2 regions of the Nocardioides terrisoli genome follow, and region 2 is predicted to be linked to the other one. Evidence: predicted binding sites of a transcription regulator. Region 2 holds the regulator's gene; the other holds the start of a gene.
What was found. The regulator LexA, encoded in region 2, represses DNA repair genes until DNA is damaged. The targets are predictions, from matches to a motif close to TCGAACANNTGTTCGA.

Region 1: the regulator LexA is predicted to act here: its motif matches at 12,258-12,273, upstream of Q9R13_RS10170 (HNH endonuclease signature motif containing protein).

Annotation. Positions count from the first base shown of each region.
Region 1 covers NZ_CP134227.1:2,125,140-2,140,655, reverse strand. Annotated here, with positions in the region: gene Q9R13_RS10225 (branched-chain amino acid ABC transporter permease) at 1-593, shown strand, start outside; gene Q9R13_RS10220 (ABC transporter ATP-binding protein) at 586-1,344, shown strand; gene Q9R13_RS10215 (ABC transporter ATP-binding protein) at 1,341-2,051, shown strand; gene Q9R13_RS10210 (3-hydroxybutyrate dehydrogenase) at 2,044-2,802, shown strand; gene truA (tRNA pseudouridine(38-40) synthase TruA) at 2,890-3,750, shown strand; gene Q9R13_RS10200 (NAD(P)/FAD-dependent oxidoreductase) at 3,741-5,417, opposite strand; gene Q9R13_RS10195 (cytochrome P450) at 5,414-6,727, opposite strand; gene mgrA (L-glyceraldehyde 3-phosphate reductase) at 6,839-7,864, shown strand; gene Q9R13_RS10185 (class I SAM-dependent methyltransferase) at 7,868-8,476, shown strand; gene ppdK (pyruvate, phosphate dikinase) at 8,519-11,209, shown strand; gene Q9R13_RS10175 (DUF3500 domain-containing protein) at 11,206-12,135, shown strand; gene Q9R13_RS10170 (HNH endonuclease signature motif containing protein) at 12,287-13,804, shown strand; gene Q9R13_RS10165 (maleylpyruvate isomerase family mycothiol-dependent enzyme) at 13,736-14,377, opposite strand; gene Q9R13_RS10160 (ABC-F family ATP-binding cassette domain-containing protein) at 14,454-15,516, shown strand, end outside.
Region 2 covers NZ_CP134227.1:1,687,178-1,702,693, forward strand. Annotated here, with positions in the region: gene Q9R13_RS08030 (hypothetical protein) at 1-459, shown strand, start outside; gene Q9R13_RS08035 (lysoplasmalogenase) at 491-1,186, shown strand; gene Q9R13_RS08040 (LysM peptidoglycan-binding domain-containing protein) at 1,336-1,752, opposite strand; gene Q9R13_RS08045 (helix-turn-helix transcriptional regulator) at 1,992-2,672, shown strand; gene Q9R13_RS08050 (hypothetical protein) at 2,817-3,404, shown strand; gene lexA (transcriptional repressor LexA) at 3,521-4,306, shown strand; gene Q9R13_RS08060 (S53 family peptidase) at 4,485-6,443, shown strand; gene Q9R13_RS08065 (phosphatase PAP2 family protein) at 6,631-7,440, shown strand; gene Q9R13_RS08070 (ATP-dependent DNA helicase) at 7,364-9,322, opposite strand; gene Q9R13_RS08075 (LemA family protein) at 9,386-9,994, opposite strand; gene Q9R13_RS08080 (DUF2207 domain-containing protein) at 10,063-11,805, opposite strand; gene Q9R13_RS08085 (DUF2207 domain-containing protein) at 11,815-12,531, opposite strand; gene hflX (GTPase HflX) at 12,579-14,084, opposite strand; gene Q9R13_RS08095 (hypothetical protein) at 14,172-14,408, shown strand; gene Q9R13_RS08100 (hypothetical protein) at 14,405-14,794, shown strand; gene Q9R13_RS08105 (SDR family NAD(P)-dependent oxidoreductase) at 14,830-15,516, opposite strand, start outside.

The DNA of each region.
Region 1 (15,516 bases), 440 kb from region 2:
TGGCCGAGTCCCGGTACAGCTTCACCAAGGGCGCGAACGGCGTGTTCGGCCCGTTCGTGCCCGCCAGCCTGACCAACCCCGTGACCGGGTACTTCTTCCTGCTCGCGGTGACCGTGGTGAGTCTGCTGCTGCTCTGGAAGGTGAACCACTCGCCCTTCGGCCTGGTGCTGCGGGCGATCAGGGAGAACCGGGAGCGGATGCAGGCGCTCGGCGTCAACGTCTACCGCCATCAACTGGCTGCCTTCGTGATCTCCGGCTTCTTCTGCTCCCTGGCAGGAGCGATGTTCGTGGTGTACAGCCAATCGGCCTATCCGGAGCTGCTCGACTGGACGACGTCGGGAGCGCCGGTCTTCATGGCGGTGATCGGCGGGATGGGGGTCTTCCTCGGCCCGGCGGCGGGCGCGTTCATCTACCAGTTCGGGCACGACGAGCTGGTGCGTTACGTCGACGACTGGCAGCTGGTCCTCGGCGGGGTGCTGCTGCTGATCGTGATGTTCTGGCCGGACGGGCTTCTGGGCACCTACGCCCGGGTCCGCTGGGGGGCCATCCGACGCCGACGGAGCTCCGGAGGGGAGGAGGACAGCGATGGCTGAGCACGATGAGGTGCTGCTGCGCGCCCAGGGGCTGACCCGCGACTTCGGGGCGTTCCGTGCCGTCGACGATGTCGATCTGGTGGTTCACGCGGGCAGCATCCACTCGGTGATCGGCCCGAACGGTGCCGGCAAGACCACCTTGTTCCGACTGCTCACGGGGATCCTGCGTCCGACCTCGGGGTCACTGGAGCTCGACGGGCGGCAGATCGGGGGCCGGCCACCACACGTGATCGCGCGTCTGGGCCTGGCCCAGGCCTTCCAGACCACGAACATCTTTCCCCGGCTGAGCGTGCTGGAGTCGGTCCGCGCTGCGTTGGTCAGCCGGCACCGCCGTACCGCTGACGTGGCCAGCTGGTTCCATCTCCGGGTCGAGGACGAGGCTCGCGACGTACTGGAGACAGTGGGCCTGAGCGACTCAGCGGACGTGGAGTCGCAGACGCTGTCGCACGGCGACCAACGAGCGCTGGAGGTGGCGCTGGCCCTGGCGATGAGGCCGAGGCTGCTGCTGCTGGATGAGCCGACTGCCGGGATGTCGCCATTCGAGTCCGAACGGATGGTGCAGCTGGTGCAGGGCCTCGCGCGCGACAACGGGCTGACGGTCATCCTGTCCGAGCACGACATGGACACCGTCTTCGGGATCTCCGATCGGGTGACCGTGATGCACCAGGGCCAGGTCCTTGCTGACGGCCCGGCGCCCGAGGTCCGGGCCGACGACGACGTGATGGCCATCTATCTGGGGAGCCAGGCATGACGCTGGAAGTCGAGGACGTGCACGCCTACTACGGGCGCAGCCACGTCCTGCAGGGGATCACCCTGACGGTGGACGACGGTGAGACCGTGGCGCTGCTGGGACGCAACGGCGCGGGGAAGACCACGACGATGCGCAGCATCGTCGGACTCACGCCCCCGCGGCGAGGGTCGGTCACCCTGGACGGCGACCGGATCACCGGCCGACCGACGTACCGGATCGCGCGTCGCGGCGTCGCGTTCGTTCCCAGCGGTCGTCGGGCCTACGGCTCGTTGACCGTGCGGCAGAACCTCGCGCTCTCGGTCCGCAAGGGACGCGGAAGCGGTGCCTGGCCGATGGAACGGGTGCTGGGGATGTTCCCGAAGCTCGCCGAGATCGCCGATCGACGGGCGGGCTTCCTGTCCGGCGGCGAGCAGCAGATGCTCAAGCTCGCCCGCGCCCTGCTGTCGGGTCCCCGGATCCTGCTGCTGGACGAGCCGACCGAGGGCCTGTCGCCCGCGATCGTCGGGGACCTGGGGCGCTGGCTGGCGATCCTGAGGGAGGAGAAGGTGACGGTCCTCATCACCGAGCAGAACGCCTTGTTCGCGCTGCAGTACGCCGACCGCGGCTACATCATCGAGAAGGGGGCGGTGCGCCACCATGCACCAGCCGACGAGCTTCGCGACAGCGCGGAGATCCGGACCTACCTCGGCGTCGGTGCCGATGCCTGAGCGTCGCCGGGTCCTGGTCACCGGAGGTGCCTCGGGCATCGGCCTGGCCGTGGCCCGACGCCTGGCGGACGACGGCGACCGGGTGGTGGTGGCCGATGTCGACGGAGCTGCGCTCCACCGCCTCGAGCAGACGCTGCCCGGTTGTGTGACCGTCGTGGCCGACCTGGCCCGGGCCGAGGACGTGCACCGTCTCGCGGCCGAGGTCGGCGCCGTCGATGTGTTGGTCAACAATGCCGGACTGCAACGCGTCCACCCGATCGAGCGATTCCCCGAGGAGGAGTGGAACACCATGCTCGCGGTGATGCTCACTGCTCCGTTCCTGCTGACGAAGGCCGTGTTGCCCGGGATGTACGACCGCGGTTGGGGCCGGGTGGTCAACATCGCCTCGGTGCACGGTCTGGTCGCCTCGCCGTACAAGGCGTGCTACGTGGCTGCCAAGCATGCGATCGTCGGGCTGACCAAGGTGGTGGCGCTCGAGGCCGGGGCGCGGTGCGCGGACGTGACGGCCCACGCCATCTGTCCCAGCTACGTGCGCACTCCGCTGGTGGAGGCGCAGATCGCAGACCAGGCACGTGCCCACGGCCTGGCCGAGGACGATGTGCTCACCGACGTGCTCCTCGCCTCCAACAGCGTGAAGCGGCTGATCGAACCCGAGGAGGTCGCCGAAGCGGTGGCCTTCGTCTGTCGGCCGGGAGCGTGGTCCATGTCCGGCTCCGTGCTCACTCTTGATGCCGGCTGGCTCGCCCACTGAGTCGCCTGGGCCGATCAGGGGTGCATCTCGGCGTGTTCCGGCGTCCCGAACGAACCGCCCCACGGCGTGATGGGTAGGTTCACCTGCGTGCGGTTGCGGATCGACCTGGCGTACGACGGCGCCGGCTTCCACGGGTGGGCCACCCAGCCCGGTCTTCGCACCGTGCAGGAGACCGTGGAGCTTGCTCTCGCCACCGTGCTGCGCGTGCCGTCGGTCGCGATGACCTGTGCCGGTCGCACCGACGCTGGTGTCCACGCCCGCGGCCAGGTCGCCCATGTCGACGTACCCGAACTCCCTACTCAACAGGCACGAACACCCAACTCAACGGGCACGGGGTCCCAACTCAACGGGCTTGAACGGCGGTTGAATGGGGTCCTGCCCGCGGACGTGCGGGTGCGCCGGGTGGTGGCGGCGCCGGCGGGGTTCGATGCACGCTTCTCCGCCGTGTGGCGCCGCTACGCCTACCGGATCGCGGACCGGGCGGAGACCGTCGACCCGCTCACCCGCGGTCACGTGCTGGGGTGGCCGCGACCGCTCGACGATCTGGCGATGAACGACGCCGCCGTCGCGCTGCTCGGCGAGCACGACTTCGCCGCCTTCTGCAAGCGTCGCGAGGGCGCCACCACGATCCGCACCCTCCACGTGCTGTCCTGGACCCGGGACGAGGCCGGGCTGCTCGTCGGCACCGTCCGCGCGGATGCGTTCTGCCACCACATGGTGCGGTCGCTGGTCGGCGGCCTGGTGGCGGTCGGCGAGGGCAGGCGCGAACCCGGGTGGATCGGCGAGGTGCTGCGCGCGGGTGTCCGCGATCCGGCGGTCAACGTCGTTGCGGCGCACGGCCTGACTCTCGAGGAGGTCGGCTATCCGCCCGACGCGGAGCTCGCCGCCCGGGCGGAGGCGTCCCGCACCCTGCGGGTGCTGCCCTCGTCGTCGCCCGGTCAGGACTGACGCGTGCCGAGGTGCGCGTGCACCAGCGCGACCACCGAGGCGCCCTCTCCGGTCGCTGCGGCCACCCGCTTCATCGAGCCGGCCCGGATGTCACCGGCGGCGAAGACACCCGGCACCGAGGTCTCCAGGTCGGCAGGCGGGACGCCGCCCGACCACAGTGCCTTGGGCACGTCGCGGCCGGTGAGCACGAACCCGCGATCGTCGCGGCAGATCTCCTCGGGCAGCCACTCGCACTGCGGCTCGGCGCCGATGAGCAGGAACAGGCCGGAGGCGGTCAGTCGTTCGGCCTCGCCACTGGCGACGTCGCGGAGAACCAACCACTCGAGGCGCTGGTCGCCGCCGCCGTCGATGACCTCGCGACCGGTCAGCACGCTGATCCGGCTGTTGAAGGCGATCTCGCGGATGAGGTACGCCGACATGGTGGCGGCCAGGTCGGGGCGTCGCGCCACCAGCCGCACGGAGCGGGCGAACCGGGCCAGGTGGATCGCGGCCTGACCTGCCGAGTTGCCGCCGCCGACGACCACCACGTCGGCGCCCTCGAACTCGCGCGCGCTCCCGGCCGCAGCACCGTAGGACACGCCAGAGCCGACCAGCTCCTCGAGCGGAGCGACACCGAGGCGGCGGTAGGCGACGCCGGAGGCCACCACCACCGCGCGTGCGCGGATGGTGCCGCCCTCGGTCACCACCTCGTGTGGCTCGCCGTCGCCGCCGGGAGCGAGCGACTCGACCGGCCAGCCGGTGAAGAAGCGGGTGCCGAACCGGATCGCCTGGTTGCGGGCCCGCTGGGCCAGCCGCATCCCGGAGATGCCTCGCGGGAAGCCGAGGTAGTTGCGGATCATCGAGCTGGTCCCGGCCTGCCCGCCCACCGCCTCGGCCTCCACGGCCACGGTGTCGAGTCCCTCGGAGGCTCCGTAGACGGCCGCCGCCAGCCCCGCGGGACCCGCACCGACGATCGCCAGGTCGACCACTTCGTCGACCACGATGTCGGCGGGCCGGCCGTAGAAGGACGCGGCCACGTCGCGCACGCTGCGGGCGACGACGGTCTCCCGCCCGTAGGCGGCCACCACCGGGTAGGCCACGTTGCCCGAGAGGTCGGCCAGGATCGCGCGCGCGGCCTCGCTGTCGGGGTGCAGCAGCTCGTGCGGCATGCCCATCCGGTCGAGGAAGTCGCGGACGGCCACGGTCACCGGGTCGAGTGACGGGGCGACGACCTGGACGGACGCGACCTCGGGCCGGGGCACGGTCGAGCCCCAGTCGGAGAGCAGCTCGGTCACCGCTGTGTGGAACTCCTCGTCGCGCCTTCCCCGGGGCATCAGGAGGTAGGCGTCGTACTTCCCCTTGGCGAGACCGGGGCGCAGCCCGGCAGCGTCGGCGCCGAAGTGCTCCCAGTGCGCCGCGACCAGCCGGCGGGCGGTCGGGATCGCCTCGCGCCAGGCGGCGAAGGCCTCGTAGACCCCGCTGTCGGGCAGCCGAGACTCGGTGACCACCAGCGGAACGGGTACGCCGGCCGCCCGCAACCGACTCATCAACGCCGTCGTCTCCGCCGCGGAGCGGGTCGTGCGCAGGTCGTAGTCACGGGCGTAGCGGCCGAACTCGTCCACGAGGACCTCCGCGTGCGCCGGCGCACACACCACGATCACCGGCCGGCCGGCGGCCGGGTCGCTCATCCGGGCACGGCCTCGAGGTGCGTCCCGGTCGGCGCCCACAGGTGCACCGGCAGCGCATCGATCCCGTGCACGGCGGACAGCTCCCGGAAGGCCAGCTCCTCGACCGGCACAGCCAGGGCCAGGTCGGGAAAGCGGCGGGCCAGGCCCCGCAGCGCCACCCGCAGCTCCATCCGCGCGAGCTCGGCGCCGACGCAGCGGTGCAGGCCGTGCCCGAAGGCGAGATGGGCGGCCGTCGCGGTGGCCGGGTCGAACTCCTCAGGCGTGTCGAACCTGCGGGGGTCGCGGTTCGCGCCGGACAGCGACACCGCCACCAGATCGCCCCGGTTGACCCGGGCACCGAACAGGTCCATGCCGTCGCGGGCGAAGCGCGGGAACGCGACCTGCACGGGGCAGAGGAACCGGAGCAGCTCCTCGACCACCGCGTCGACCTCGGCAGCCTCCCCGCGGCGCAGCGCCTCGTAGGCGTCGGGGTTCTGGCTGAGCACGTAGGCCCCCATCGACAGCATGCTGGCGCTGGTCTCGTAGCCACCGAGGAAGACGCCGTCGGCAAGGCCACCGAGCTCGACGTCATCGAACTCCGAGCCGTGCTCGGTCAGCAGCGCGCCGATCAGTCCGTCACCCGGATCGCTGCGCTGCCGGCGCACGGCGTTGATGAGGAACTCACGCGACTCCGTGGCGGCGTTGAACACCCCGAACCCGCCCTCGCTGAGATCGAACCGGGCAGCGCCGAGCCGATGGAAGGCCTGTCGGTCCGCGACCGAGAGGCCGAGGAGGTCGCAGATCACCCGGAACGGGATCGCGAACCCGAAGTCCGCGACCAGGTCGGCGCGCGGGCCGGTCCGCGCCAGTGCGTCGAGCGTCTCGGCCACGATCGCGTCGATCCGTCCGTCGAGTCGGGCGAGGCGCCGGCGGGTGAACTCGGGCGTCAGCAGCCGGCGCAGCCGGGTGTGGTCCGGTGGGTCGGTCATGCCCAGTCCGCCGACCCCCTGCGCGTCGGTGCGCTCCCTGGTGCCGAGCAGGTGGCGCAGGTCGTTGCTGAACCGGGTCGAGTCGGCGAGCACGGCCTGCGCCGCGTCGTACCCGCTCACCAGCCAGATGTTCATCCCGAAGACCCGTCCGAGCCGGGTCACCGGCGCGCTGTCGCGAGCGCGGGAGAGCTCGGGCACCGGGTCGACGCCCACCCGGCGCAGCGGGTAGGTCGTGGACGCGGGGATCTTCCGCACCATGCTGATGTCCAGGCCACCGCGGCGGCCCATCGTCCAGCGCAGCACCTGGCGCCGCAACGGCGCGGCGATCCGGGAAACGGTCATGCGCACATCCCATCGCGGCTCGATCCCTCGCACCATAGGGGAACACCCCGGTCGGCGCTCGGGGTTTATGGGGACGCGGCGGGTCTCCACCGGTGCGGCAGGATGAGTCGCATGGGCTATCAAGCAGCGCACGACCGGTACGACGGCCGCGACTACCGCTTCTGCGGACGGAGCGGGCTCAAGCTGCCCCCGCTCTCCCTGGGGCTGTGGCAGAACTTCGGCGATGACCGTCCGGAGGACACACAGCGGGCGATCCTGCGCCGCGCGTTCGACCGCGGCGTGACGCACTTCGACCTGGCCAACAACTACGGGCCGCCCTACGGTCGCGCTGAGGAGAACTTCGGTCGCTACCTGCGCGAGGACTTCGGGACCCACCGCGACGAGCTGGTCATCTCCACCAAGGCCGGCTGGGACATGTGGCCCGGCCCCTACGGCCAGGGCGGCGGCTCGCGGAAGTACGTCCTCGCCTCGCTCGACCAGTCCCTGGCACGGATGGGGCTGGACTACGTCGACATCTTCTACAGCCACCGCTTCGACCCCGAGACGCCGGTCGAGGAGACGATGATGGCGCTGGACACCGCGGTGCGCTCCGGCCGGGCCCTGTACGCCGGCATCTCGTCGTACTCACCGGGTCGGACGGCCGAGGCGGCCAGGATCGCCCGCGAGCTGGGCACGCCGCTGCTGATCCACCAGCCGTCGTACTCCCTGCTGAACCGCTGGATCGAGGATGGGCTCCTCGACGAGCTGGAGCGGCAGGGGATGGGCTGCATCGTGTTCACCGCGCTAGCCCAGGGACTGCTCACCGACCGCTACCTCCACGGTGTCCCGGCCGACTCGCGAGCGGCACGTGCGGACAGCACGATCTCCGGGCTGGACGAGAGCGTGCTGCGTCGGATCCGGGCGCTCGACGAGATCGCACAGGGACGTGGCCAGAAGCTGGCGCAGCTCGCGCTCCAGTGGGCGCTGCGCGATCGCCGGGTGACCAGCGCGGTGATCGGGGCGTCATCGGTCGAGCAGCTGGACACCAACCTCGACGCCCTCGACGCGGCGCCGCTGACCGAGGAGGAGCTGGCCGCCATCGACGGGCACGCGGTGGAGTCGGGCGTGAACCTCTGGGCCCGCCAGACCGAGGACTGAGCCATGGACGACGAGCAGGACCACTACTTCAGCGCCGACCCGGCCAGCCCCTTCCAGCGGGTGCCGATGCGCGCCGACGTCTGGGGGCACTGGCTGGAGCTGACCACCGGGTCGGGAGTCTTCGCGCGCGGCCGGCTCGACATCGGCACCGGTGTGCTGCTGCGCGAGGTGGGCCCGCCGGTCACCGCCGGCTCGGTGCTCGACCTCGGGTGCGGCTACGGCGTGATCGGGCTGGCTGTCGCCGTGGCCTGCCCGGACGCCGTGGTGACGGCGGTGGACGTCAACGAGCGGGCGCTGCTGCTGGCCAACGAGAACGCCGCGGCGCTCGGCGTCGCCGACCGGTTCCAGGCAGTGCTCCCGGACGCGGTCGACGCGGACACGTCGTACGACGAGATCTGGTCCAACCCACCGATCCGGGTCGGCAAGTCCGCCCTGCACGAGCTGCTGCTGCATTGGCTCCCGCACCTGGTGCCCGGAGGCTCGGCGACGATGGTCGTTGGCAAGAACCTCGGCGCGGACTCGCTGACCCGGTGGCTCACCGAGCAGGGCTACCCGACCGACCGGATCGCCAGCGCCAAGGGGTTCCGAGTGCTGCAGGCCCGCCGCCCCTGACCCGTCGCCCATGAAGATCTGCCGATCGGGCATAGTCAGGTCATGGGAACCAAGTTCGTCTACGACTTCGCCGAGGGCGACAAGGACCACAAGGAGCTGCTCGGCGGCAAGGGCGCGAACCTCGCCGAGATGACCAACATCGGGCTGCCGGTGCCTCCCGGGTTCATCATCAGCACCGATGCCTGTCGCGCGTTCCTCGTCGACGGCACCCTCCCTGACGGCCTGCGCGCCGAGGTCGACGAGCACCTGGCCAGGCTCGAGCAGACCATGGGCAAGCGGCTCGGGCAGTCCGACGACCCGCTCCTGGTCGCCGTGCGCTCGGGTGCGGCGGTGTCGATGCCGGGGATGATGGAGACCGTCCTCAACGTCGGTCTCAACGACGAGTCCGTGGTCGGGCTGGCCCGTACAGCCGACGACGAGAGGTTCGCCTGGGACTCCTACCGCCGGCTGGTGCAGATGTTCGGCGTCACGGTGCTGGGCATCGAGGGTGACGTGTTCTCCGGGGCGTTCGACGCGCTGAAGCAGGAGCGCGGCGTCACCGAGGACCCCGAGCTGTCCGCGGACGACCTGCGTGCGCTGGTCGCGACGTACAAGGCACTCGTCGAGCAGCACGCCGGCAGGCCTTTCCCGCAGGAGCCCCGCGAGCAGCTCGACCTCGCCGTCGACGCCGTCTTCCAGTCCTGGAACACCGACCGGGCCCGGCTCTACCGTCGCCAGGAGCGGATCTCCGACGATCTGGGCACTGCCGTGAACGTCGTCGCGATGGTCTTCGGCAACCGTGGTGCCGGCTCGGGCACCGGCGTGGCCTTCACCCGGGACCCCGCGAGTGGCAACCAAGGCGTCTACGGCGACTACCTCGAGAACGCGCAGGGTGAGGACGTGGTCGCCGGCATCCGCAACACCCTGACGATCGCCGACCTCGAGCGCATCGACAAGACGTCGTACGACGAGCTGCTCCGGATCATGGCGATCCTCGAGAAGCACTACCGCGACATGTGCGACATCGAGTTCACCATCGAGCGCGGCAAGCTCTGGATGCTGCAGACCCGGGTCGGCAAACGGACACCGGAGGCGGCGTTCCGGATCGCCCGGCACATGATCAGCGAGGGGCTGATCGATGAGGACGAGGGTCTGCGCCGGGTGACCGGCGCCCAGCTCGCCCAGCTGATGTTCCCCCGCTTCGACGAGGCCGCCGAGCGCACGCTGCTCGCCACCGGCATGGGGGCGTCTCCCGGCGCCGCGGTCGGCAAGGTGGTCTTCGACTCGGCGACCGCGGTCGAGTGGGCCGCGCGGGGCGAGGACGTCATCTTGGTGCGTAAGGAGACCAACCCCGACGACCTGCAGGGGATGGTGGTCGCACGCGGCATCCTCACCAGCCGGGGTGGCAAGACGTCCCACGCAGCCGTGGTGGCACGCGGGATGGGCCGCACCTGCGTGTGCGGCGCCGAGGCGCTCGACGTCGACGTGTCCGCCCGGTCGGTCCAGGTCCGTGACGGCGGGGTCGTCAACGAGGGCGACGTGATCTCCATCGACGGCACCACCGGCGAGGTCTTCGCGGGCGAGGTGCCGGTGAGCGACTCGTTGATCGTGCAGCATTTCGAGGGCGAGGTGCCGGCCGCTTCGAACGACCTGGTCTCCGCCGTCGCCCGAGTGATGGAGCGCGCCGACTCCGGACGCCGATTGCGGGTGCGGGCGAACGCGGACACCCCGGAGGACGCGGCCCGGGCCCGGAGGTTCGGTGCCGAGGGGATCGGACTGTGTCGCACCGAGCACATGTTCCTCGGTGAGCGACGCCAGCTCGTCGAGGACCTCATCGTCGCCGACAACGAGACCGAGCAGCAGGCGGCACTGGATGCCCTGCTGCCGCTGCAGCGACAGGACTTCACCGAGATCTTCGAGGCGATGGACGGCCTGCCGGTGACGATCAGGCTGATCGACCCGCCCCTGCACGAGTTCCTCCCCGACCTCACCGAGCTGTCGGTCGCGGTCGCGCTGCAGGAGCAACGTCAGCAGCAGGGGGGTGACCCCGTCGACGACCGCGACCGGGTGCTGCTCGAGCACGTCCGCCGGCTGCACGAGCAGAACCCGATGCTCGGGCTCCGCGGCGTCCGCCTGGGCATCCTGATCCCGGGGCTCTTCGTGATGCAGGCACGGGCGATCCTCGAGGCCGCGGCGGACCGCAAGGCCGTGGGTGGTGACCCACGGCCGGAGATCATGATCCCGCTGGTGGCTAGCGTGCGCGAGTTCGACGTCATCCGCCTCAAGATCGCCCAGGTCGCCGCCGAGGTGGCGGAGGAGCGCGGAGCGGTCGACCACCTCGTCGGCACCATGATCGAGCTGCCCAGGGCGGCGATCCTCGCCGACCACATCGCCGAGTCGGCCGACTTCTTCTCCTTCGGCACCAACGACCTCACCCAGATGACCTGGGGCTTCTCTCGTGACGACGTGGAGTCGTCGTTCTTCTCCACCTACCTCGACAACGGCATCTTCGACATCTCGCCGTTCGAGTCCCTGGACACCCAGGGCGTCGGCGAGCTGGTGCGGATCGGGACCGAGAAGGGACGGTCCGCACGTCCCGGCCTGCACGTCGGGGTGTGCGGCGAGCACGGCGGCGACCCGCGATCGATCCACTTCTTCCACGGCGTCGGACTGGACTACGTCTCCTGCTCGCCGTTCCGGGTGCCGGTGGCGCGCCTGGAGGCGGGACGAGCGGTGGTCTCCGAGCAGCGATGACCGCGGCGACCTCGGAGCGGACGCGGGCGGCTGCCGCGAGGTGGCTGGGCCTGCTCGACGACGACCAGCGGGCGAGCGCGACGTACTCGTTCGACGACGTCGAGCGGATGCGCTGGCAGTACACCCCCGGGCCTCGTGGCGGGCTGATCCTCGGCGGAATGACCGACCCGCAGCGCGCCGCGGCGCTCGACCTGGTGGCGACCGGGCTGAGCGACTCGGGGTGGGCCCGGGCCCGGGCGGTGATGGACCTCGAGACCGTCCTGCGTGCGGTCGAGCAGCAGGCCGGCCGACCTGGCTGGGAGCGGCGCGACCCGGGCCACTACTGGCTCTCGGTGTTCGCCGATCCGGCCGACGAGGTCTGGGGCTGGCGGCTGGGCGGCCACCACGTCTGCGTGCACGTGAGCGTCGTGGGGGACTCGGTGGCCGCGCTGCCGTTGTTCCTCGGCGCCAACCCGGCGACCGCCCCGGATGGCACTCGGCCGCTGGCCGCCGAGGAGGACGCCGGCCGGGCACTGCTGGAGAGCCTGGACGCCGACCAGCGGGCGGTGGCGGTCGTCGCGGACCACGCTCCCGCCGACATCATCACCGGCAACGCCGTACGGGCCGAGGTGACCGCGGTGCCGCGCGGCATCGGGTACGCCGACCTCGACCCCTCCCAGCGCGACCTGCTGTCGAGGTTGGTCGGGGTCTACACGGGGCGGCCGGCGCAGACCGTCACGTCCACACTTGATCGGTCGACCTTCGCCTGGCTGGGCTCGGTCGAGCCGGGGGAGGGGCACTACTACGCCGTCCGCGCCGACAGCCTGCTGATCGAGTTGGACAACACCCAGACCGGAGCCAACCACGTGCACACGGTGGTCCGTGACCTGCGCCGTGACTGGGGAGCCGACCTGCTCGCGCAGCACTATCGGGACCAGCACCGCTGAGGGGAGTCGAGCCGGCTCCAGGGCTGTGCGCATGTGCGATCTGACATCCGGATGACCCCGATGGCTCTGGGACGCCTGCCTTGAGGCCGCCCTGCAATCCGACCCCTATATCTCTCTTGAAATCGAACAGATGTTCGAGTATCATGAGTTCATGACACTGGCTCCGCATCGTGACGACCCGGCGTGGCCCGGTGAGTCGGCGCTGCCGATGGAGGACTGCTCGCCGGTAGGGCTGGCACACCGGATCCGCGACGCTCGCGCCCGGGTCGCGGCAGCGGAGACCGAAGTGGTGGTGCTGGCGTTGGCGTGGGCCGATGCGCATCCTGAGCTGGGCGATGACGGTCAGCCGGTCTCGCCGACCCGGGTCGATGACGACGCGTTGGCCGCCCATTTCGTCGGGATCGACCCTGAGCAGTCGCTGGACTCTCCCGCGTGGGCCGGCCTGCCACCGGTGGCCTGGGACGCGCCGGCCGGGCTGGCTGCAGCATGCGGGTTGTCCACGGCCGCTGGGCGGGGGTTGCTTCGGGACGTGCTGGTGCTGGCCCACCGACTGCCGGCGATCTGGGCCCGCACCCGGGCCGGGCAGGTGCCGGCCTGGCGGGCCCGGATGATCGCGACCGAGGTCGCCGGCGCGCCCGACGACGTGGTCGCCGCCATCGATGCCGCCCTCGCCCCGGTCGCCGACCGAGCCGGGCAGATCACCGTACGGCGCCTGGTCGGCGAGGTGATGCTGAGGCTGTATCCAGAGCAGGTGGAGGCAGCCAGCCTCGAGGCCTTGGACCGTCGATACGTGCGCTTTGACAAGGAGGCGGTCGGCCACACCGGAGTGAGCGGGATGGACATCCGCGCGGACTACGCCGACCTCGACGACCTCGACACCACCCTGACCGCGCTGGCCGAAGTGCTCGACCGGGTGCACCCCGACGCCGCCCACGACACCCTGGCGGTCCGCCGAGCCCGCGCCCTGGGCGTGCTCGCCGACCCTGCCCTGGCCCACCAGCTACTGACCGACGTTGAGACCAGCGCACCGGCTCGCATCCCGGGCCGGTCGCGCACCGTGCTGGAGCTACGGATCAGTGACCTGGCCCTGCTCGGCCTGGACCCCGTCGGCCACTGTCGGCCCGAGACCACCAACGGGTTCGTCACTCTGGCCGAGCGCATCGCCGCCTGGTGCGGCCGCCCAGCCACCGATCTGACCGTGCTCCCGGTCCTGGATCCCGACGCCCACCGGGCCAGCGACGCCTATCAGGTGGTCGGTCGGCTCCGCGAGATCGTCGACCGCCGCGACCGGCACTGCCTGTTCCCCTACTGCACCCATCCCGCGACCGCCTGCGACCACGACCACGTCCACCCCTACGCCACCGGCGGATCCACCTGCACCTGCAATCTCATCCCGCTATGCCGACACCACCACCGCCTCAAGACCCACGCCGGCTACCACGCGGCCGTCGTCGAACCAGGCGTCGTCACCTGGACGACGCCCCACGGTCACCGGTTCGTCGTCAATCGCACCGGCACCCTCCCTTCGGACCGTCCACCACCCCTGGGGGCACGCACCAGCTGCTTCCAGGAATCGGGCCGCGCCGGTGGTCGGACAGGCTCACGACCGTTCGCTGCTCCCGGCCACACGCTCTGCCAACAGGCCGAGCCCCGGTCCACTCAGGTCTGAGAGCGCCTCCGAGCGGCCGGCGACCGCGACGAGCAGGGCCTCCCCGGGGCCGGCGACCTCCGGACCGCTGCCGCTGCTCCAGTCGAGGTCGGTGGCCACCAGCCGGAGGCCGCGGACGTTGCCCGGTGCCGGCAGCGCACGCGCACGGGGCGCGAACTCGAGCGCCGCGACCAGCCGACCAGCCGGCACGCTGCGAGGGTGACCGAGGGCCCGTCGGATGTCCTGGTGGTGGATCAGGGTGTCGGTGAGCGCGATCCGGCCCCCGAACATGGCGGTGATGCCCCGGGGTACGGCGTGCTGGCGCAGGCGTGCGACCAGATCGTCGGTGCTCCGTCGGCGGGTCTGCTCGACGAGGCGCTGGTTGCTGCGCTCCAGCGACAGCCTGGACCGGGCGAGGAGCGCGAGCAGGCCAGGCCAGCCGAGCTCGTCGTAGCTCGGCACGTGGCCGGCCACGTCGCGCACCGACCAGCGCGGGCACAGGGAGGGCTGCGACCAATCCTCGTCGGTGAGGGTCGCGAGGTAGTCGGCAAGGTCCCGGCGCTCTTCCGTGGCCAGTGCCATCACGTCCGCCATCGGCCCAGCGTAGGACGAGACGCCCGAATCAGATATCCGTTCGCGCTCGGCGTGCGCGACCGAGAGAATCCATCCCATGGGTCACGTCGACGTCGCCGGAGTGCGCTACCAGCTCCCCGACGGCCGGGTGCTGCTCGACGATGTGTCCTTCCGGGTCGGCGAGGGCGCGAAGGTGGCCCTGGTCGGCGCCAACGGTGCCGGCAAGACCACGCTGCTGCGGATCGTCACCGGCGAGCTGACGCCGCATGCCGGCGCGGTCACGCGGTCCGGTGGCCTCGGCGTGATGCGTCAGCACGTCGGTGAGGGCGCGACCACGGTCGCCGAGCTGCTGCTGTCCGTGGCACCACCCCGGGTCCGGGCGGCGGCCGCGGAGGTGGAGCGGCTCGAGCTCAGGCTGATGGACACCGACGACGAGGCCACCCAGCTGAAGTACGCCTCCGCACTCGCCGAGTACGCCGACGCAGGTGGCTACGACCTCGAGGTGGCCTGGGACAGCTGCTGCACGACCGCGCTCGGCCTCTCCTTCGACCGCGCCAAGTACCGTTCCCTGGGCACTCTCTCCGGCGGCGAGCAGAAGCGCCTGGTGCTGGAATACCTGCTCGCCGGCCCCGACCAGGTACTGCTGCTCGACGAGCCGGACAACTACCTCGACGTCCCGGGCAAGATGTGGCTCGAGGAGCGGATCCGTGAGTCCAGCAAGACGATCCTGTTCATCAGCCACGACCGCGAGCTGTTGAGCAACACCGCCACCCGGATCGTGACGGTCGAGCTCTCGAGCGGTGGCTCGGGTGCCGGCAACTCCACCTGGACCCACCCGGCCGGGTTCGGCTCCTACCACCAGGCCAGGCGGGAGCGGTTCGCCCGCTTCGAGGAGCTGACCAAGCGCTGGGACGAGGAGCACGCGAAGCTGCGCGCACAGATGCTGATGTACAAGCAGAAGTCGGCGTACAACTCCGACATGGCCTCGCGCTACCGCGCTGCACAGACCAGGCTGCACAAGTTCGAGGAGGCCGGCCCACCCATCGAGCAGCCCCGCGAGCAGCAGGTCACGATGCGGCTGCGCGGTGGGCGCACGGGCAAGAGGGCAGTGGTCTGCGAGGATCTCGAGCTCGACGGTCTGATGAGGCCCTTCGACCTCG
Region 2 (15,516 bases):
GCCAACAAGCCCCAGATCACCCCCGGCCTGGTCGCCCGAGCCTTCCAACGCATCCCACTGCCCCACCCGAGAGCACTGGTACAACCCAGCAACACCACCCTGGTCAACCTCGAGACCATCTTCTCCACCCAGGCGACCCCGTTCACCCGCACCGTCACCCTGCTCGGACAACACGTACAGCTGGCGATCCGGCCGACCACCTTCACCTGGACCCACGGCGACGGCACCACCGCCGCCACCACCACACCCGGCGCGCCCTACCCCGCCAAGACCATCACCTACCGCTACCCCACCACCGCCCACCACCTCGACATCCACGTCACCATCACCTGGGCCGCCCACTACCGCGTCAACAACGGACCCACCCGACCCGTCCCCACCACCGTCACCACCACCGGACCCACCACCACCCTCGACGTCGTCGAGGCCACCCCAGCACTCTCCGGCACCGGACACTGACCCACGACCGCCGCTCTGCTTGGATGCATCCGTGTCCCGCCTCACCCTCAGTACCCGGCTGACCTTCGCCTACCTCGGCCTTGCTGCAGCCGACAGCTGGCTCGCTGGCTCCAGCCGCCCGCTCGCCGCGACGTCACGACGGCTCACCAAGCCGCTGCTGATGCCGACCCTGGCCGCCTCGCTGGCCACAGATCGGCGGGCGATGGGCTCTCCGCTGCGGTCCAGCACGTTGGTCGCGCAGGCGTGCGGCTGGGGCGGCGACCTGATGCTCCTACGCCACGGCACCGCGGCGTTCGCCGCCGGAGCCGGGTCCTTCGGCGTCGGCCACGACGCGTACGTCACCGGCTTCCGTCGGCACCGCGACCGCGGCACGCGCCTGCGCGACACGACCACGGCCAAGGTCGCGGCGGGTCTCGTCGCGCTCGGCGGACCGACCATGGCGATCGGGGCGTTCAATCAGGAGAAGGCGCTCGGGCCGGCCGTGCTCGGCTACACCGCGCTGCTCGCCGGCATGCTCGCGCACGCCGGCCATCTCGACCCGACCCTGCCGGCTCGCTCGAGGCGGCTGACGTTGGCGGGCGCGGCGCTGTTCGTCGGCTCCGACACCGTTCTCGGCGCGGGCAGGTTCCTGGTCAAGAACCCACCGCCTCGCCTCGAGTCGGTGGTGATGGCGACCTACACGGCCGGACAGCTGCTGCTCAGCAAGGGCGCGGCGCTCGCTGGCTGACCTCCACCGATCCGGCCCACCAGGGCGTCTCGACAAGCGTCGGGGGCGAACCGAGCGCATCGGTTCGCCCCCGCCTTCCCCAAGGACCAGCCTGCCGGGGGGTCGAAGTCCCGTGGCCGGTACGTCTCCTCAGCCAGCCGTGGCCGGCGTCAGTTCGTGGCGCCCGAGTCCAGCGGGAGCGCCAGCCGCTGACCGACCTGGAGCTCCGGACCGGACAGCGAGTTGAGCTGCTCGATGTGCGACACCATGTCCCGCACGTGCCCCGGGGCTGCGATCGACCCGGCCAGCCCGTAGAGGGTGTCGCCCGGACCGATCTCGACGATCCGCACCGGGTCGGGCGTCCCGGAGTCATGGGTGGCGGTGGCCAGCCCGCCGAAGGCGACCATCAGGGTCACCAGCAGAGCGAGGAACGCGACCAGGAACACCGCCCGACCGCGGCGGGTCAGCCGCAGCGCCGACCGGGTCTCGACGCGAGCCACCGGTCGCCGCACCGGCGCATCGGTGATCACGTGCAGCGGCCGCACCGGCCTCACCGTACGGATCGGGGAAATCGTCATCGTGCTCATTCGGTCCACCTCCAGGGAAGTGCCCGGCCCTCGTGGCCGGACGGAGTTCGCGACCCCTCTTCTGTGTTCTGGTCGATGTCTATCGGCGGCAACCGACAGTTTCGCCGGGCCCAGTCGATCAGACGTTCGATCGAACACATGTACGAGGTTAGATCACCTGTTCGAACCGGGCAAGAACATATGTTCGAACGGCGTGTCGCGAATCTTTTCTCCAAGACCACTGGTGGCAAACTGGGGAGATGAGCCGTCCCACGACCGGCGGCGCCCACCGGGGCCAGCGTGGCACCAGCCGCGCGGAGGTGCTGGCCGCGCTCCGCGACGCGCCCGACGCCTTGGACGTGCAGGCGATCTCGAGGATGCTCGACCTGCACGCCAACACCGTGCGGTTCCACCTCGACCACCTCGTTGCGGACGAGCTCGTCGAGCGGTCGGTCCGCACGGAGGGCCGGCGCGGCCGGCCGCGGGCGACGTACGCCGCGCTTCCCACAACCGACATCGACGAGGATCAGCGCAACTACCGACTGCTCGCCGAGATCCTGGCCGGGTTCGTCGCGAACACCCACGCCGATCCGTCCGCGGCATCCCGGGACGCAGGCAGGGCCTGGGGAAGCTACCTCGCGGAGGAACCACCGCCCCATCGTGAGACTGCCGCCGAGGATGCGGTCAACCAGCTGACCGCGCTCCTCGACGACGTCGGCTTCGCTCCACGGCGCAGCGACGGCAACCAGATCCGACTGGAGCACTGTCCCTTCCGGGAGGTCGCCGCCGACCGGCCCGACGTCGTCTGCTCGGTCCATCTCGGCCTGATGCAGGGCGCGCTGGAGAAGATGCGGGCACCGATGCGGACCGGCCGGCTGCTCCCGTTCGTCGAGCCCTCACTGTGCATCGCCGAGATCGAGCCGGAGATCGAGCCGGGGTGAGGACGAAGGTCCCTTTCTTTTCCACTACCAGCCTTGTAGAAAAGAAGGGGAAGGGAACGCGGACATGATGATCGTCTCGATCGCACAGCACCATCGACTCAGGAGCGGCGAGCGCGTGGTGCGTCAGACGAAGGCCGGCCTTCGATGAGCAGGCTCGCCCGCCGCTGGAGGCACGACCGCGCCGCGCAGCCCGGCGTCACCGAGGACCTGGTCGCCCGCGTCGACGAAGCGCTGGTTCGCGTCGAGCGGTGCCGGGCCGAGCTGGACCTCCTTGTCCGCCTGGAGGCCCCACTGCCGGTACGCCAGACGGCGTACCACCACCTCGAGCTCGCCTTCGACGCAGCCGACGGGCTGTTCCGCGAGGCGACTCGGGTCGCCAGAGCGCGCTCGTTCTCCGAGTGGTCGCAGTGGCGCCGCCGACTCTCCCGGCTCGACCGGAGCCGCCAGGAGAACCTCTTCGCCGGTTCCGACGCGCTGTCGGTCCTGGCGCAGGGCGAGGTCCGCGCCGTCGACACCGGGATGTCCGGTCCCTCGATCGGGGAGATGCAGCACGGGGAGTCCCGCCCCGGGGGCACCACGACGTACGGACTGGACATGGGGGTCGTGCTCGGCGGCCGCGCCGAACCCGCGGAGCCTGTCTCCACCGACCGTCCCGAGCACGCGCCGTCCGACCCGCACGCGTCCGTGGTCGCAGTGAGCCGCCGGCCGGCGACCGGTCCAGCAGCAGCCTGACCGACCGCAGGAGCCGCGTCGACGCATGGCTCGGTGCCCACGGCCCCGAGCGTGACCCGACACGCCGTTCGAACACATGTTTGAACCCCGCCCGGAATCGGTCTACGGTCTGACCCATGGCCACCAAGAGCACCACGAAGCGCCCCGCACGCAGCGCCAAGGGCGACAAGGACGCCACCAAGGAGCGACACGCAACCGTCACCGCGCTGCCCGACGCGGCGCCCGACGCGACCGGACTCACCCCTCGGCAGCAACGCATCCTGAACACGCTTCGCGAGTCGATCGAGCGCCGCGGCTACCCGCCGAGCATCCGCGAGATCGGCGACACGGTGGGCCTGGCCAGCTCCTCCAGCGTCGCTCACCAGCTGCGCGTGCTGGAGAAGAAGGGCTTCATCAAGCGCGACCCCAACCGTCCGCGGGCGCTGGAGGTGTTCATCCCCGAGCTGATGGCCGCCCGTCGCGCGATCTCCCACGCCGACTCCGGCGACGAGAGCTTCGACCCGACCGGGATCGGCGACGCGGTGCCCGGCGCTCAGTACGTCCCGCTGGTCGGCCGGATCGCCGCGGGTGTGCCGATCCTCGCCGAGGAGCAGGTCGAGGAGGTCTTCCCGCTGCCCAAGTCACTGGTCGGCGAGGGCACCCTCTTCCTGCTCGAGGTCTCCGGCGACTCGATGGTCGGCGCAGCGATCTGCCACGGCGACTACGTGGTGGTCCGCCAGGCCCAGACGGCGGAGAACGGCGACATCGTGGCCGCGATGCTCGATGGCGAGGCCACCGTGAAGACCTTCCAGCGCAAGTCCGGCAAGGTCTGGCTGCTCCCCCACAACGACGCCTATGATCCGATCGACGGCACCCACGCCACCATTCTCGGCAAGGTGACCGCCGTACTCCGCCGGGTCTAGGTGCCCTCCTGGCCGGCCTCCAGCGACGCGTGCCCCGCTACGGCGTCACGTCCGCGACCGGCTGAAGTCCTCCTGAGAACTCGATCGCGGCGAGGGGATGTGCTCGGGGTCACATAGGGGTAGTTTTTCCTGTGGCCGTTGCTCGGACGGCCACATTTCTCGGAAAGGGAGAACCCCTGTGACAAGAATTGCCCCGTCCGTCGCCGCGATCGCGGCGGCGGCAGCTCTCGCAGCCGCCACTACCGGCCTGCTCAGCCCGGCCCAGGCCGCCAGCAACGGCCGAAGCACCCTGCCCGGCAGCACCCCGGCCTGGGCGAAGGCCCAGCACAGGGTCGGCAGCACGCCCGGCTCGCAGCCTGTCGACTTCCGCGTCTACCTCGACTGGCGTGGCGGTGACGCCGCCCAGAAGCTCGCCGAGTCGGTCTCCACCCCCGGCAGTCCCGACTACGGCAAGTTCCTCACGCCCGCCCAGTTCCACCAGCAGTTCTCGCCCAACACCAGCACCGTGAACGCGGTGGAGTCCTGGCTGAAGGGTCAGGGCTTCAAGGTGACCTCGGTCCCCGGCAACCGCAAGTACGTCGAGGCGACCGGCACCGCCAGCCAGGCGGCCTCGGCGTTCAAGACCTCCTTCGCGGAGTACAAGGTGCAGGGCCAGACAGTGCGCAGCAACACCACCGCGCTGAGCATCCCGTCCACGCTCACCCACGTCGAGGCGGTGATCGGTCTCGACGAGTCGCAGACGCTTGCGATCCAGCACAAGGCGGCTCCCCCGCCGCCGGTGTTCGTGAACGCGCAGCCATGCTCGTCCTACTGGGGCGAGAAGACGGTCGACAACACGCCGACCCCGGACGGCACCGTGCTGCCGGCGACGCCCGACTACGCGTTCGCGCCGTGCGGCTATGCCGGCAAGCAGTTGCAGGGCGCCTACGGCATGAGCGGCGCGATCAGCAGCGGCAACGACGGCTCGGGTGTCACGATCGGTGTCATCGACGCCTACGCATCGCCGACCATCGTGTCCGACGTGGAGACCTACAGCGCGAAGCACGGCCTGCCGAGCATCAAGGGCCACTTCAGCCAGATCGTCCCGCCGGGCACCTACAACCGGGCTACCAACAAGCAGCAGGACCCGGGCGGCTGGTCCGGTGAGGAGACCCTCGACATCGAGGCCGCGCACACCATGGCTCCCGGTGCCGACATCGTCTACATCGGCGCTCCGAACAACTACCGCGACCTCGACGCGATCATGAACAAGGTCGTCGACAACCACCTGGCCGACATCGTCACCAACTCCTACGGGTACGGCGGCGAGGCACTGCCCACCGGCTACATCAAGCCGCAGCTGGACACCCAGGCTCAGGCGGCCGCGGAGGGCATCAGCCTGCTGTTCTCCTCCGGTGACAACGGTGACGAGACCGGCGGCGTCGACGGCGCCACCCCGACCCCTGACTGGCCGGCCTCGAGCCCGCTGGTGACCGCGGTCGGTGGCACCGCGCTGGGCGTGGACCAGGGCGACAGCCGACAGTTCGAGCTGGGCTGGGAGACCGAGAAGCAGACCCTGAACGCCGACGGCACCTGGAGCACTCCGTTCTACCTGTACGGCGCCGGCGGCGGCACCAGCAGGCTGTTCGCGCAGCCGTCCTACCAGGCCGGCGTGGTGCCGAGCTCCATCAGCCAGACCTACGGTGGTGCGCCGATGCGCGCCGTTCCCGACGTGTCGGCGCTGGCCGACCCGACGACCGGCATGCTGGTGGGGCAGACCCAGTCCTTCCCCGACGGTCACGCGGCCTACTCGGAGTACCGGATCGGAGGCACCAGCCTGGCGTCTCCGCTGTACGCCGGCATGCTGGCGCTGGCGATGCAGCAGGCAGGTCACCCGTTCGGTCTGGCCAACCCGGTGCTGTACAACGCGCGGAGCGCGTCGTACGACATCACCACTGCCGACAAGGCGACCTACCCGGGCGCAGTGCGTGCTGACTACGTCAACGGGGTGGACGGCAGTGCCGGGTACGTCTACTCGGTGCGTGGGTTCGGCGACGACGGCGACCTGACCATCCACGTCCGCAACGGCTACGACGACGTCACCGGCGTCGGCTCGCCCAACGGGCAGGCGTGGCTGGACGCGGTCGCCGGCCAGTAGGCAACACCGGATCGACGAGCATCACCCACGACGGAGGGGCCGGGTCTGATCCCGGCCCCTTCGTCGTGCACGGCTCCGCCTTTTCGAGCCACTCGTTTCCGAAATCGTGTCGCATCATCGTTTTCGCAGGTCAGCGCGCAAAAAACGGCTGTGCCGGGCACCGCCGTACCCGCTATCTTTCACTGTTGTGACCCTGGAGATGCAGGAGACCCCGGTGCCGGTGGCGGTGGCCGCCCGACGCCGGTTCCATTGGCGTCACGGCATCGCTGAGCTGGCCCTGATCGGCTTCCTCTACGTCGCCTACTCCGCATCCCGTCTGCTCGCCAGCAACGACCTGGCCCCGGCGCGGGAGCGGGCCGCCAAGCTGCTCGACGTCGAGCAGGTGCTCGGCATCGCCTGGGAGAACGCGCTGAACCAGTGGTTCGTGCTCGACCACGCTCTCGCGGTGTTCGGCAGCTACTGGTACGCCACGACCCACTACATCGTCACGGCCGGTGTGCTGGTGTGGCTCTTCGGCCAGGGCCCGCGCCGCTACCTCCCGGCGCGCCGAGCGCTGGTGATCGCCACCGTGCTCGGTCTGGCCGCCTACCTCACGATGCCGACCGCCCCGCCGCGACTCTTCGGCGGCTACGTCGACGTCCTCCAGCTCACCTCGGGCGACGGCTGGTGGAGCGGAGACGCGTCTGCGCCCAAGGGCCTCGGCGACCTGACCAACCAGCTCGCCGCCTTCCCCTCGCTGCATGCGGGCTGGGCACTCTGGGTGGCCGTCGTACTGCAGCGATACGGCCGCTGGCGCGGCCTCCGGATCGCCGGCTGGGCGTACGCCGCCACCACGTCGCTGGTGATCATCGGCACCGCCAACCACTGGGTCCTTGACGCGGTCACCGGCTGGGTCGTGGTGCTGATCGGCTTCGTCGTGGTCAGGTGGTGGCCAGCCGGGCAAGCGCTTGGCGGACCAGCGCGGGATCCGTCGTCGTCCACATCGGCGGCAGGCTAGCCCGCAGGAAGTCGGCGTACCGCGCCGTCGCCAGCCGCGGGTCGAGCACGGAGACCACACCCCGGTCGGTGCTGGTGCGGATCAGCCGGCCGCTGCCCTGAGCCAGCAGCAGCGCGGCATGGGTGGCCGCGACAGCCATGAAGCCGTTGCCCCCCGACCTCTCGACGGCACGCTGGCGGGCCGAGAGCAGCGGATCGTCGGGCCGCGGGAACGGGATCCGGTCGATGATGACCTGCTGACAGGTCTCCCCCGGCACGTCCAGGCCCTGCCACAGGCTCAGCGTCCCGAACAGACAGGTGTGCGGGTCCTCGGTGAACTGCCGGGCCAGCTCGGGCAGCTGTGCTTCCCCCTGGGCCAGCGTCGTGAGGTGCGGCAGCCGGCGGCGTACCTCCTCGGCGGCGGCCTCGGCGGCCCGTCGGCTCGAGAACAGCCCCAGAGTGCGGCCCTCGAGCGCGTCGACCAACGCGACGATCTCGTCGAGCGTGGCCTGCGCCATCCCGTCGCGACCCGGCTGCGGCAGATGCTTGGCCAGGTAGAGGATCGCCTGCTGGCCGTAGTCGAACGGCGACCCGACGTCGATGCCCTGCCAGGACTCGCCGCGGGAGGACAGCTCGAGCCCGAAGGACGTCGCCACCCGGTCGAAGTCACCGCCGAGCTTGAGTGTCGCGGAGGTGAAGACCACGGTCTTCTCGGCGAGCAGCTTCTCGCGCATCGGCCCGGCGACCTCCAGCGGCGCGACGCACAGCTGGTTGCCGCCCCGACGCTCGTCGCGCTCGCTCACCCACAGCACGTCGCGCTCGCTGCCGGCGGCCATCCTCTCGGCAGTGGCGAAGATGTCCTGGGTCCACCCGCGCGCCTGGGTGGCGCCCGCGTCGTCGGTGTCCTTCGGCAGCGCGGAGACCAGTGCCCGGGCAGCGTCGCGCACCAGTGCCAGAGCGTCGGTCAGCTCGACGGGCAGCTGGTCGACACGGCCGGGCGCGGCGCCGTCGATCGCATTGCGCAGCGCGTCGGCGGCGTCGGCGAGGTCGTCGGCCTCGTGCTCCTCGACGTGCCGCTGACCACGCCGGGCGGCGCGCTCGACGTCGGCCGGCGAGAGCTCGTCGGTGGCCGCCTGGGTCACCCGCGCGACCAGCTCATGCGCCTCGTCGATCACCACCGCGTCGTACTCCGGGATCATCGGGATGCCCTCGATCGCATCGATCGCGAGCAGGGAGTGGTTGGTCACCACCAGGTGTGAACGGGCCGCCTTCTCCTTGGCTCGTTCGGCGAAGCACTCGGTGGCGTAGGGGCACTTGGCCGCGCCGAGGCACTCCCGGTGGCTGACGCTGACCTGTCGCCACACGCGGTCGGTGTGCCGGGGCGCGCGGTCCTTCTCGCCGGTGCCGCCCGCCTCGGCCTCTTCCTCGATCCACTCGCGCAGCGCCACGACCTCGGCCCCGATCGAGCCCGTCGGAAGGTCGACCAGCGTTCCCTGGTCGTCGGGCACGCCCTCACGCACGCGGTGCAGGCAGGCGTAGTTGGATCGACCCTTGAGGACGGCGTACGTCGGAGTCTGCGGCAGCAGGTCCGCCACCGCATCGGTCAGCGCGGGCAGGTCGCGTTCGACCAGCTGGTGCTGGAGCGCAAGCGTCGCGGTGGCGACGACCACGCGTTCGCGGTGCAGCAACGCGGGCACCAGGTACCCCAGCGACTTGCCGGTGCCGGTGCCGGCCTGGACGAGCAGGTGCTGTCCGGACTCCATCGCCCGGGCCACCCCCTCCGCCATCTGCACCTGGCCGGCCCGCGTCTCACCACCCAGCGCCTCCACCGCCGCCGCGAGCAGCTCCCGCACTCCCTCCGCCTCGTTCGGCCGAGGCTCCTGGGCCGGCGCTGCAGCGGACATGGCGGACACCCGAGCACCCTACGACGCCCCACCCCCATCCCGCCGAGACGTCACCCATGGCGGTCAGGAGCCAGCAGGCGCAGCAGGAGGCGGCGGGGTCGTCGTACCGGTGCCGAAGTCGACCTGGGGCTGGGCCTGCTGACCAACGGGCGCCTCATAGAAGTCACGCTTGTGCACGCCCGCGACACCGGTGAAGAACATCCACGGCAGTGTCTGCACGGCCTTGTTCAGCGTCGCGACGGCGTCGTTGTAGTACTGCCGCGCGAAGGAGAGCTGGTCCTCGGTGCCGGCCAACTGCTTCTGCAGCTCCAGGAAGTTGGTGTTCGCCTTGAGGTCGGGGTAGTTCTCCGCGACCGCGTTCACCCGGACCAGCGCGCCCTGCAGCGCAGCGTCTGCAGCCGCCTTGGCCGCTACGTCGTCGCCCTTGGCCGCGGTCGCGACCTGGGTGCGGGCGGCGGTGACCTCCTCGAACACCCCCTTCTCGTGCGCCGCGTAGCCCTTCACGGTCTCGACGAGGTTCGGAATCAGCTCTGCCCGGCGGGTGAGCTGCACGTCGATCCCGCCGAGCGCCTCCTGCGCGCCGATGTCGGACTTGCGGAGCTTGTTGAAGCCGACGACGGCGAAGGCCGCCAGCAGCAGGACGATGATGACGATGATGATCACGGCGACCACGGGTAGGTCCTCTCGATCGGTTCGTGCAGGGACTGGACTTGCTCAGTTGCTGGGCCGGTGGCGAGCGGTCACCAGGAGCCACCGCCCCCTCCACCACCTCCGCCGCCACCGGAGAAGCCGCCACCGGACGACGACGAGGACTGGGTGGCCTCATAGGAGGAGATCGCCGCGTCGACGGTGCTGCTGAAGCTGCTCACCATCGAGTCGACGAAGTTGCCGGTGTGGTCGCCCGAGTACATCCCCACGAAGTACGCCGGCAGCGGCGGCTCGGCGCCGACCTCCGTCCGATACTTCTTGGCCCACTCGTCGGCGCATCCGAACGCCACCGCCCAGGGCAGGTAGGCGGTGTAGAGCTCCTTGCGCCCGGAGAAGTCGAAGCGGGCCTCGGCCGACGGCGTGGACAGCACCCGGTGGAAGCCACCGACCCGGGACCACAGCTGGCGTCCGATCGCCGTACGTCGGGTGGACGCGCCTGGCGCCAGCAGCGCCAGTGCGCCGATCGCGAAGAGGCCGGGCACCAGCGACAACACGGTCAGGTCGAACGGGTCGAAGAACACGTTGAGCACCGCGAGCACCAGCCCGGCCAGCACGAGGAACCCGCCGAAGCCTCCCAACCCCGCCTTGACCAGGTTGCCGGACTGCAGCGCCCACTGGGGCACCGCCGTCTCGAAGCTGCCGATGACGCTCTTCAGTCGCTGTCCGTCCGCGACGCTGCTGCTGGACGCGGTGAACGATCCGTGCGGGCCCCCGACCAGCGCGGACACCTGGGCGGTGGCCTCGTCGATGCGGTCCCAGCCCTTGCCGGTGTCGGCGATCGTCCAGCTGCCGTCATCCCGGCTCAGCGCGACGGCACCGCGCTCGGCGGCGTACATCACCGAGGCCACGAAGGCGGTCTGGTCGATGCGCTCCGTGCGGAGGTAGTTGCCCTGGGCGGGCCCGATGCCATCGGGCGGGGCGTACTGCAAGGGGAAGCCCGGGTCGTCCTCGCGACTCCGGCTCGCGGCCAGCAGCCCGAGGGCCGCAGCCAGGGCAGCCAGCACCGCGATCGCGATCAGCGTCGGGACGCTCTGTCCGAGGACCCCGTCCCAGCGGCCGGTCCACGGCAGCTCGTGACCAACCGGTGGGGTCGGTACGTCGAGGCCCGCGGTCACCGTCACCGGGGTGTACGGCGCCAGCGGCCCGGTCCGCACGATCAGACGCGGGGTGCCTGCGCCGGCGGCAGCACAGCCCGCGACAGCACCGTTGCCCAACGCACAGCGCACTCCGGTGGCGTCCGCCGGCAGGAAGACCCTCAGGGTGGCCTTGTCGATCGGCTGCGCCCATCCCCCCGGGATCAGGTTCCAGTAGAACTGGGTCCGCGCGCCGCCGCTGCCGGGCTCGAGCACCCCGGGGATGCGGTAGCTGATCCGGTAGGTGTGCCGCCCGGAGTCGACGTAGCGGTCCGCATCCCCGATGCGCAGCACCCGTTCGCGACGGTTGTTGCGCCACGAGAGGTCGACGCTCGCAGGGCTCCCATCCTGTTGGACCCGGATGTCCTCGGGGATGCGTCGAGCGTGGGGAGCCGACGGGTCGTGGGTGTCGAAGAACCGGAAGATCCCGTGCTTGGCCACCCCCACCGGGAAGAACACGGAGATGTCCTCGACCACGTCGAGATCACCGTTGCGCGCCACATGGAAGTCCGCCACATAGTTCGTGATCTCGGTGTCCTCGCTCGACCCGGACCCGCTCGAGGTGTCGAGCCCCCAGGCCGGCACCGACACCAGCAGCGCGAGAACCACCAGTGCGACTGCCCGCACGACCAGTCGCTTCATGCGCGGAGCCTAGTGGGGCGCGAGCCTCGCCCGGAGCACAATCGGAGTCTTCGCCGGCAGCGCGCCCGTCTCGATGTGCAGCACACGGGTGTGCCGACCGTGCACGGAGCAGGTCACCCTCCCTGCGGTGCACCGCGCTGCGGTCGCGGCTGCGGGCAGGAACACGCGCAGCCGGGTCCGGTCGATCCGCTGCTGCCAACCCGCGGGCACCAGCGGCCAGTGCAGCCGCTGGATCGCGTCGTCGTCCCCGCTGAGCACGCCGTCGTAGCGGTAGCTGATCAGGTAGGTGTGCTGTCCCGGCCGCAGCACGGTGTCGGCCGCACCGATCCACAGCACCCGCGAGTGCCGATGCCGCTGTACCTCGGTGGCCGCCGGTCGGCCGTCCTGCAGCACGGACACGTCGGCGGGGAACCGTTGCACGTGGCCCGGCGCCTCTCGGAAGGTACGCCGGATGCCGTGTCGGATCACGTCCTCGGGGAAGCTCACGGTGAGGCCCTCGGTGACATCCATCCGACCGCTCTCAACGATGTGGAAGTCCGCGTCGTAGCGGGTGATCGTGGTCGGCTCACCGTCCGGATCGGCAGGATCGAGTGGCGTCACGGAGGCCGCCGGCGTACCCACCCGTGCCGTGCTCCCGGCGCGGCCCGGAGCCGACCCGCAGCCCGCCAGCAGGGCCAGCGTCGCGACCAGAAGCAGCGCCGGCCACCTCCCCCGAAGTCGCCTCATGTGGCGCAGCCTATCGACGCCCGTCGCCACGGTCGCGCCGAGGATGACTACCCGTCGGTACCTGTGCTCCCGGCCGCGGTGTACGGCGAGAGCTCGCCGGCCAGCGCCTCCCCGACCCGCGCTGTGACCCGGGTGCCGTCGGCGGTGTGCTCGACGGCGAGCACGTCGCCCCGGTCGTGGACCCGGCTGAGCAGGTCGCCACGGTCGTAGGGAAGCAGCGCGGTGACCTCGATCTCCGGACGGGGCAGCTCGGACTCGATGGCGGCGAGCGCAGCGGGGATGCCCTCACCTGTGCGGGCGCTGACCGCGACCGCGTGCGGCTCGCGGGCGAGCACGCGCTGCACGGCGAGCGGGTCGGCTGCGTCGATCTTGTTGACCACGACGAGCTCAGGGAGCCTGTCGGCACCGATCTCGGCGAGCACCTCCCGCACGGCGGCGAGCTGACCCTCGGGGTCGGGGTGGGCGCCGTCCACGACATGCACGATCAGATCCGCGTCCGCGACCTCCTCCAGCGTGCTGCGGAAGGCCTCGACGAGCTGGTGCGGTAGGTGCCGGACGAACCCGACGGTGTCGCTCATCGTGTAGACCCGGCCGTCCTCGGCCGTCGTACGACGTGTGGTCGGGTCCAGCGTGGCGAAGAGTGCGTCCTCCACCAGGACGCCTGCGTCGGTGAGCCGGTTGAGCAGGCTGGACTTGCCGGCGTTCGTGTAGCCGGCGATCGCGACGCTCGGGATCTCGTTGCGTCGCCGGCTGCCGCGCTTGGTGTCGCGGGTGGTCTTCATGTGCGCCAGCTCGCGGCGCAGCTTGGCGATCCGCGTGTTGATCCGGCGCCGGTCGGTCTCGATCTTGGTCTCGCCCGGGCCACGCCCGCCGATGCCGGCACCGCCGGCCACCCGGCCACCTGCCTGGCGCGACAGGTTGCCGCCCCAGCCGCGCAGCCGCTGCTTGAGGTAGGTGAGCTGGGCCAGCTCGACCTGCGCCATGCCCTCCTTGCTCTTCGCGTGCTGGGCGAAGATGTCGAGGATGAGCGCGGTCCGGTCGACGACCTTGACCTTGATCTTGTCCTCGAGGTTGCGCAGCTGGCTGGGAGCGAGCTCGCCATCACAGATCACCGTGTCGGCGCCGGTCGCGCGGACGATCTCGGCGACCCCCTCGACTTTGCCGCGGCCGATGTAGGTCGCCGGGTCGGGCTTGTCGCGCCGCTGGTAGAGCGCGTCCAGGACCTGTGAGCCGGCGGTCTCGGCGAGCAGGGCCAGCTCGGCCATCGAGTTCTCGGCGTCCTCGACGGAGCCCTCGGTCCACACGCCGACGAGGACCACCCGCTCGAGCCGGAGCTGGCGGTACTCGACCTCGCTGATGTCCTCGAGTTCGGTGGACAGCCCCGCAACGCGCCGCAGTGCGTGCCGCGCAGCGAGGTCCATCTCACCGGTGGTCTCGTCGTCGGCGACGTCGACACCGCGTGAATCGGTGGCTGGGAGCTCGTCGAGGTCCCAGCCCGCGGTCTGGGCCAGCTCCTCGTCAAGAGTGAAGTTCTCTTCGGATGCGTTCGTCATACGACCTCCAGCCTAGGTCGCCGCGACCACCACGGCGAACGACTTTGCCGTGAGCGTGGTCTCCGACCGATCGGGTACGTCGCATCCATGGAGACCGAGCAGCCGAAGACCGGCCCCGCGAACCCTGCCGCGGAGGGGCCTGACGCCCCGACTCCGCCGGGTGGTCCGCAGCGGGTCGACACGCCCGACACCGCGCGCATCCCCCAGCCGCAGGAGCACGACATCCGGCCGTCCGAGCGGGTGGACCCTGATCTGGCCGAGGAGCAGCTGAACGAGGAGAACGCCGCAACGTCGATGGACCAGCCGTCGGAGAACGTCGAGTGAACGAGCCTGACCGTTCGGCGGGTTCTGCCGAGCCCGAGCCCGGCGCCGAGCCGACGCAGCAGGTGACCGACAACGATCTCGGCCAGGACCGCGACGCGCTGCGCGACCTCGACCCGTCCTCCGGCGTCTTGGAATCCGATGCGGCAGGAAACAACCCGGACGGGCTGGCCGGCGAGATGGGACTGAGCAGCGAGCGGGTCGGCAAGGTGCGCGGCTCGGTCCGTCCTGCAACCCACGGCGCGGAGGCGACCGTGTCCCCGGAGGTCGAGGATCCGCCACCGGAGCAGTCAGCCGACCCGGCCAGCGGTCCCGAGCCGCATCCGGACAACGACCTGTCGCCGCATTCGTTCGACCGCGACCGCTGGCACGGCCACTCCCACGGCTGAGCCGCCGCGAACGAGCGGCCCACCGTGGCGAGGGGCTACTTCGGTGGCATCCGGATCCCGCCGTCGACGCGGACCGTCTCGGCATTCATGTAGGAGTTCGTGACGAGCTCGACCACCATGCTCGCGAGCTCGTCGGCGACACCGAGACGCTTGGGGAACAGCACGCTCTGGCCGAGGTGGGCCTTGAACTGCTCCGAAGCCTCCCCCTCGCCGTAGATCGGCGTGTCGATCAGGCCCGGCGCCACGGTGTTGACCCGGATCGCCGCGGCCGAGAGGTCACGCGCGACCGGCAGGGTCATCCCCACGACACCGCCCTTGGAGGAGGAGTACGCCGCCTGGCCGATCTGGCCGTCGAAGGCGGCCACGCTGGCCATGTTCACGATCGCGCCACGCTCTCCCGACTCAAGCAGGTCGTGGCGACTCATCGCGGTAGCGGCGAGCCGGATGGCGTCGAAGGTGCCGATCAGGTTGATCGCGATGACCTTCTTGTAGGCCTCGAGGTCGTGGGCCGAGCCGAACTCGCCGTCCTTGCCGATGGTCCGTTGCGCCCAGCCGATGCCGGCGGAGTTGACCAGAACGCGAAGCGGCGCCAGGCCCTCTGCGGTCTCGACCGCGGCCTCGATCTCGTCGGTCTGGGTCACGTCGACGCTGGCGAACGCGCCGCCGATCTCCTTGGCGAGGGCTTCGCCCTTCTCCGCGTTCAGGTCCGCGACGACGACCCG